2 regions of the Arthrobacter sp. SIMBA_036 genome follow, and region 1 is predicted to be linked to the other one. Evidence: predicted binding sites of a transcription regulator. Region 1 holds the regulator's gene; the other holds the start of a gene.

Evidence for each region. The regulator HrcA, encoded in region 1, represses chaperone genes, less so after heat shock. The targets are predictions, from matches to a motif close to TTNGCACTCGNNNNNNNCGAGTGCNAA.
Region 2: groES (co-chaperone GroES) is a predicted target of HrcA. The motif match lies at 1,881-1,907, and genes of this name have one in related genera.

Annotation. Positions count from the first base shown of each region.
Region 1 covers NZ_JAWRXG010000008.1:56,742-60,156, reverse strand. The annotation lists gene SB659_RS12160 (DUF4870 domain-containing protein) at 1-67, opposite strand, end outside; gene SB659_RS12155 (DUF3097 domain-containing protein) at 152-1,000, opposite strand; gene hrcA (heat-inducible transcriptional repressor HrcA) at 1,166-2,173, shown strand; gene dnaJ (molecular chaperone DnaJ) at 2,228-3,358, shown strand; gene SB659_RS12140 (16S rRNA (uracil(1498)-N(3))-methyltransferase) at 3,361-3,415, shown strand, end outside.
Region 2 covers NZ_JAWRXG010000001.1:142,812-146,226, reverse strand. The annotation lists gene groL (chaperonin GroEL) at 1-1,358, opposite strand, end outside; gene groES (co-chaperone GroES) at 1,443-1,739, opposite strand; gene SB659_RS00735 (hypothetical protein) at 1,930-2,373, opposite strand; gene SB659_RS00730 (THUMP-like domain-containing protein) at 2,441-3,415, shown strand, end outside.

The DNA.
Region 1 (3,415 bases):
CAGGCGCGCCATGGTACTGGGGCTGGCCTGCGGCTCTGCCTGGTTCGTCAGGAGCGTTCTCTGCCACGGTGTCTTCCCTTTGCTTTACGATGCTGCGGTGTTGCTGTCCCAGAATACTTGGTCCTGTGCCCGTCCCAAGACCAACGCCCTGTCACTGCGCTGTCAGGAAGTCGATCACTTCTTCCACCCTGCCCAATAACGACGCTTCCAGATCAGCGTAGCTGCGAACCGCGCCCAAAAGCCGTTGCCATCCCAAGCCGACGTCCTCGGCAGTTTCGTGCGGCCAACCGAAGGCACGCAAGATCCCGGTCTTCCAATCCAGCCCCCGAGGGACCGCGGGCCACTGCTCAATGCCCAGCACCTTCGGCCTGATGGCCTGCCAGACGTCCACGTACGGGTGGCCCACGATCAGTACATTGCCGGCCGCGCCCGGCACTGTCATCGCTTCCGCGGCAATGCGCGACTCTTTGGAGCCAGGCACAAGGTGGTCCACCAGAATGCCAAGTCGGCGTGTGGGACCGGGAGAGAAAGCGGCAATGGCTGATTTGAGGTCGTCCACCCCGTGCAAGGGTTCCACCACAATGCCTTCGACGCGGAGATCGTCTCCCCAGACCTTCTCGACCAGTTCGGCGTCGTGCTTGCCCTCAACCCAGATCCGGCTGGACATCGCTACCCGGGCGCGCTGGCCTTGAACCTTGACCGAGCCGGAGGCGGTGCGGCCGGTGGATGCCCCTGAAGCGGGACGCGGGGCAGGTGGCAGGAGCCGGACCGCTTGGCCCTCCAGGAGGAAGCCAAATCCAAGTTGGAACGACTTCGTCTTTCCACGCCGGTCCTCCAAGGACACGATGTGCATGCCGCCGGACTTCTCCACCCGTGTCACTTCGCCGACCCATCCGGACTGCACGTCTTCAAGGACCATGCCTCGCTGGACGGGTACCTCGGGAAGTTGGCGTTTGGCGGGGGCCGCCAGGTCCTGTGGGCCCCAATGGTCGAAAGCCAAGGTCTTCTTACCTCTTCGCGCTCGAATCAGACCGGTTTGCTGCCGGCCCCGCGCGCTTGAATCTCCGCGGGCGGTTTCAATGCTAGCAACGCGTTGGCTCATACTAGACTTGTTAGCACTTGGGCATGTTGAGTGCTAACCCATGAGATGTCAGGAGGTGGAGCAATGAGTGAGCCGCGCAAGTTGGAAGTGCTGCGCGCAATCGTTGAGGATTACGTTCATTCAAGGGAGCCTGTAGGATCCAAGGCCCTGGTTGAACGCCACCACCTCGGCGTTTCGAGTGCCACCATCCGCAATGACATGGCTGTCCTCGAAGAGGAGGGCCTCATTGCCGCGCCCCACACCAGCGCTGGGCGTATCCCCACGGACAAGGGCTACAGGCTGTTCGTGGACCGCATCTCGCAGGTTAAGCCGCTTTCCGCGGCTGAGCGCCGTGCCATCCATTCGCTGCTTGAGGGCCCCGACGACGTCGATGACATTCTTGAACGTACCGTGCGGCTCCTTTCCCAGCTCACCAACCAGGTCGCCGTCGTGCAGTACCCGCACTCAAGGAGAGCGGTGGTACGCCACGTCGAATTCGTGCTGCTGGCGCCCCAGCAGGTGCTGGTGGTCCTGATTGCCGATACCGGAAGCGTCGGGCAGAAGGTCATCGATGTAGGGTTCGACGTCGGCAATGAGGCGCTGATGATGTTGCGGTCCAGGTTCCTCGGCAGTATCTCGGGTACCCAGGTGGATCTCTTGCCCCAAGTCCTTCCGTCCGTCGTGGCGCTTTGCCCCCCTGAACTCCGTGGGGTGGCGCAAACCCTGGCGCATGGCCTCCAGGTGCTCAGCGGCAACAGCCGTGAAGAACGCATCCTGATGGCCGGCACGGCAAACCTGGCGCGTTCCAACGTGGACTTCCCTTTGAGCATTGGTCCGGTGCTGGAGGCCCTTGAGGAACAAGTTGTCATGCTCCGGTTGTTATCGGATATGGGTGATGACCCCCGGGGAGTAACTGTCAGTATCGGGAGGGAAAATCCCTATGACGGTTTGGCCGAGGCGTCCGTTGTGGCAACTGGCTATGGATCCGGTGCCAAGGTGGGCATTTTGGGACCAACCCGCATGGATTACCCAACAACCATGGCCGCCGTGCGAGCGGTGGCCCGCTACCTTTCCCGCATTCTCGGCGACTAAGACGCCGTCCATCATCGGAATACCTGCAGTAACAACAAGGAAGAGATACAGACTTTGAGCAGCCACTATGACGTTTTGGGAGTCTCGCCGGAAGCCACCGGGGAAGAGATCAAAAAGGCGTACCGCAAGTTGGCGCGGAAGCTCCACCCGGACGTAAATCCCGGGGAGGATGTCGCTGAGCAGTTCAAGGCCGTGACGCATGCTTATGAAGTTCTGTCCGACCCGCAGAAGCGCCGTGTCTACGATGCAACCGGCAACGAGAACGGCACCGATAACGGCTCCGGCGCATATTCCGGCCAAGGGTTTGCCTTCCAAGACATCTTCGACACCTTCTTCGGAGGAGGCGGCGGACACGGTCACGGTGGTCCTGCTTCCCGTGTCCGCCGCGGCCAGGATGCCCTCATCAGTGTGCGTATCGACCTCAAGGACGCCGTCTTCGGCGTCAACAAGAAGCTTGAGGTGGACACAGCCGTGGTTTGTCCCACCTGTGACGGCAGCTGCTGCCGTCCCGGAACCCAGCCGGAGCGCTGTGACATCTGTGGTGGCAGCGGCCAGGTCCAGCGGGCCGTCAGGTCAATCCTGGGCCAGGTCCTGACCACTGCGCCCTGTGGGTCATGCGAGGGATTCGGTACGGTCATCAAGGATCCTTGCAACGAATGCAGCGGGCAAGGCCGGATTCGCAGCCGCCGCTCCCTGACCATCAAAGTTCCGGCAGGCGTTGCCACGGGTACCCGGATTCAGCTGTCCGGACAGGGCGAGGCCGGACCCGCCGGCGGCCCTGCTGGTGACCTCTACGTGGAAATCCGCGTCAACAGCGACTCGGTCTTTGTACGGGAAGGCGATGACCTCCACGCGACGCTCAGCGTCCCGATGACAGCAGCGGCCCTGGGGACTGAGGTGCAGTTGGAGACCTTCGACGGCGAGCAGGACATCGATGTCAAGGCGGGCACGCAGTCCGGGGAAATCATCACCCTCCGGGGCCTCGGGGTAACCCACCTCCGTGGCTACGGTCGTGGCGACCTCAAGGTGCACCTCCATGTGGAGACACCCACCAAACTCGACCCTGCCCAAGAGGAGCTGCTCCAGCAGCTGGCGAAGCTTCGTGGTGAGCAATTCACCGAAGGCAAGCTGGTGGCCAGCGGGGGCATGTTCGCGAAGCTTCGGGACAAACTCGGTAACCTTTAGCGGTGAGTAACCCCGTTTTCTTCGCAGAGCCCGGCAGTCTGGAAACCGTCACACCGG
Region 2 (3,415 bases), on a different contig from region 1:
CAACGCAGGGGCTGGATGAGGGCTCGGCGGACAATGCCAACAGCAGCTGCAGCATCCCCCTCAAGCGCCGCAACGGCTTCGGACTCGTCCAGCGCCTTGAGGGCGTGGATAAGTGCGGAACCGCCACCGGAAACGATGCCTTCTTCGAGGGCGGCACGCGTGGAGGAAACAGCGTCCTCGATGCGGTGCTTCTTTTCCTTCAGCTCAACCTCGGTGGCTGCGCCAACCTTGATGACGCCGATGCCGCCAGCGAGCTTGGCCAAGCGTTCCTGCAGCTTCTCCCGGTCCCAGTCGGAGTCCGTACGGGTGAGCTCGGCGCGAAGCTGCGCAACGCGATCCGCTACGTCCTCAGCGGTGCCGGCACCATCGACGATCGTGGTGTTGTCCTTGGTCACCGTGATGCGTCGTGCGGTACCGAGGACCTCCAGGCCCACGGTGTCCAGGCTCAGGCCAAGGTCCGGGGAGACAACCTGTGCCCCGGTGAGTGTTGCGATGTCCTGCAGCATGGCCTTGCGGCGATCGCCAAAGCCGGGAGCCTTGACGGCGACAACGTTGAGCGTGCCGCGGATGCGGTTCACGATCAGGGTGGACAGGGCCTCACCCTCGATGTCTTCGGCAATGATGAAGAGCGGCTTGGAGGCCTGCAGTGCCTTTTCCAGCAGGGGCAGGAATTCCTGCAGCGAGGAAATCTTGCCCTGGTTGATCAGGATCAGGGCGTCTTCGAGGACAGCTTCCTGGCGTTCCGCGTCGGTGACGAAGTACGGGGACAAGTAGCCCTTGTCGAACTGCATGCCCTCAGTGAGGACCAATTCCGTCTGCGTGGTGGAGGACTCTTCGATGGTGATGACGCCATCCTTGCCCACCTTGCCGAACGCTTCTGCCAGCAGTTCGCCGACCTCGTCGCTCTGCGCGGAAATAGCAGCAACGTTGGCTACCTGGGTGCCTTCAACTTCGCTGGCGTTCTCCAAGAGACGTGCTGCGATGGCTTCGACGGAAACTTCGATGCCTCGCTTGATCTCACCCGGAGCCGCGCCTGCAGCTACGTTGCGCAGGCCTTCCTTGACCAGGGCCTGGGCCAGGACGGTGGCGGTGGTGGTGCCGTCACCGGCGACATCGTTGGTCTTGGTTGCTACTTCCTTGGCCAACTGTGCGCCAAGGTTCTCGTAGGGGTCGTCAAGCTCGACTTCACGGGCGATGGTCACGCCATCATTGGTGATCGTGGGAGCGCCCCACTTCTTGTCCAGCACGACGTTGCGGCCGCGCGGACCAAGCGTCACCTTGACAGTGTTGGCGAGCTTGTCGATACCGGCCTCAAGAGACCGGCGGGCAGCATCGTTAAAAGCAAGCTGCTTTGCCATGGTTGTGTCCTTTCAAGACGGAAAACCCGCACCGCCGTTGGTCGGAATAGATCCAACGCGGCTGCGGTGCGGGGCTCCAGGAAGTTACTTTACGACGATCGCCAGAACGTCGCGGGCGGACAGAACGAGGTACTCGTTGCCGCCGGTCTTGACTTCGGTTCCACCGTACTTGGAGTAGATAACGACGTCGCCGACAGTTACGTCGACCGGAACGCGGTTGCCGTTGTCATCGAAGCGGCCGGGGCCGATTGCAACAACTTCGCCTTCCTGCGGCTTCTCCTGTGCGGAGTCCGGAATGACCAGTCCGGAAGCGGTGGTCTGCTCTGCTTCGAGCGGGCGAACAACAATACGATCCTCAAGAGGCTTAATCGAGACCGACACTCGGACTCTCCTTTTCATGAGCTGATTCATGGACTAAGAACTAGGGTGCCGATGCGTACATCCGTCGTCGCGGTGCCGGTGGACGCTTGGCGTAGTTAGCACCCTCCGGGGGAGAGTGCTAACTAGACTCTATGTAAGTGGTTAGCACTCGGTCAAGGCGAGTGCCAGCATTTCGTCCATAGATGAACTCCTACCTGCCCGTCAGGTCGTCGAGGTGGTAGCTCTCGCCGTCGTCGTTACCGTCACGCCGGACGACGTCCCGATTGAGGTACAACACCAGCGCGGACACCAAGGCGACGATGGCGGAAACCACCAGCGCGATGATCCCGCCTATGCGGGCGCCGCTGTAGAGGTCACGGATCTGCCGCGCTTCATCGGTGGCATCGCTGACGCTCTTGCCGCTGACTGAGTAGGCGGCCGCGTTGAAGGAATCGAGGACGAAAAGGATGACCAGGAAGGCGATACAAACCACGGCAATCACAGCTCCTGCGATCAAAGCAGGACGGGCCGATGCCACGAGCGGGTGATGGTCCGGATGACCTGGAGCCAATGGCGCTGCCGGACCCTCCGCGTCCGGGTTGTCGCCGCCGGAGTTGTCGGCGTCGGAGGGCTGCGGGGCTGCGTTGTCTTCCATGAAAACAACCCTAGCTGGCCTGATACCAAGTCACGACGCTGCTTCGCAGCCCATTAGGCTTGATGCCATGTCCCACGCACCGCAGGAACAGATTGCCCCCTTGCTGACCACTGAGGGCTGGGAACTCCTTGCCTCCCTGGGCCCCTACCGGGAGGCCGAGGCTTTCACCATCAACGCCGACCTCCGGAAAGCGGGCCACGCGCCAGAACTGGTGGCCGCAGTGCTGACACAGTCACGCCTTCGGACCCGCGCTGAGGCCAAGTTCGGCGAATTCGCGCGTCAAATGCTGTTTACCCAGGCAGGGTTAGAGCAGGCCACGCGGCTGACGGTTGCTGCCCGCCACGCTGAACGTTTCGCCGCAGCGGGAATAGCCCACGTAGCGGACCTCGGTTGCGGCCTTGGCGCCGATTCCATGGCGATGGCATCGTTGGACCTCGCTGTCACGGCCGTGGAGATGGACGAAACCACTGCAGCCTGCGCCACCATCAACCTCATCCCGTTCCCCCACGCCACGGTGGTGCATTCAGATGCGACAGCAGTGGACCTCGACGGGATCGACGGCGTATGGATGGACCCGGCGCGACGCACCACGTCCACGTCCGGCACCAAGAGGATCTGGGATCCCGAAGCGTTCTCTCCCCCGCTGTCCTTCGTGGAGGCAGTAGCATCCACGGGCCGGGCCGTCGGTGTGAAGATGGGGCCCGGCATACCCCATGACTCCGTTCCGGGCGGCTGCGAAGCCCAGTGGGTTTCGGTGGGCGGGGATGTCACGGAGGTGGCGTTGTGGTTCAACGCGGTGGCCCGGCCGGGCGTCCGACGCGCGGCCCTTGTCCTTAGTTCCCAGGGCGCCGCGGAAATCACCAGCGGCGAGGATTTCGACGGCGGTCCTGTTGCCGCCGTCGGGCCGGTTGAGGGCTACCTATACGAACCCGATGGCGCCGTGATCCGCGCGGGCTTGGTGGCCGACGTCGCGGAAAAGCTGGGCGGGCACCTGGTGGACGAGCACATCGCCTATATTTGCGCACCCGGACTTCACGACACT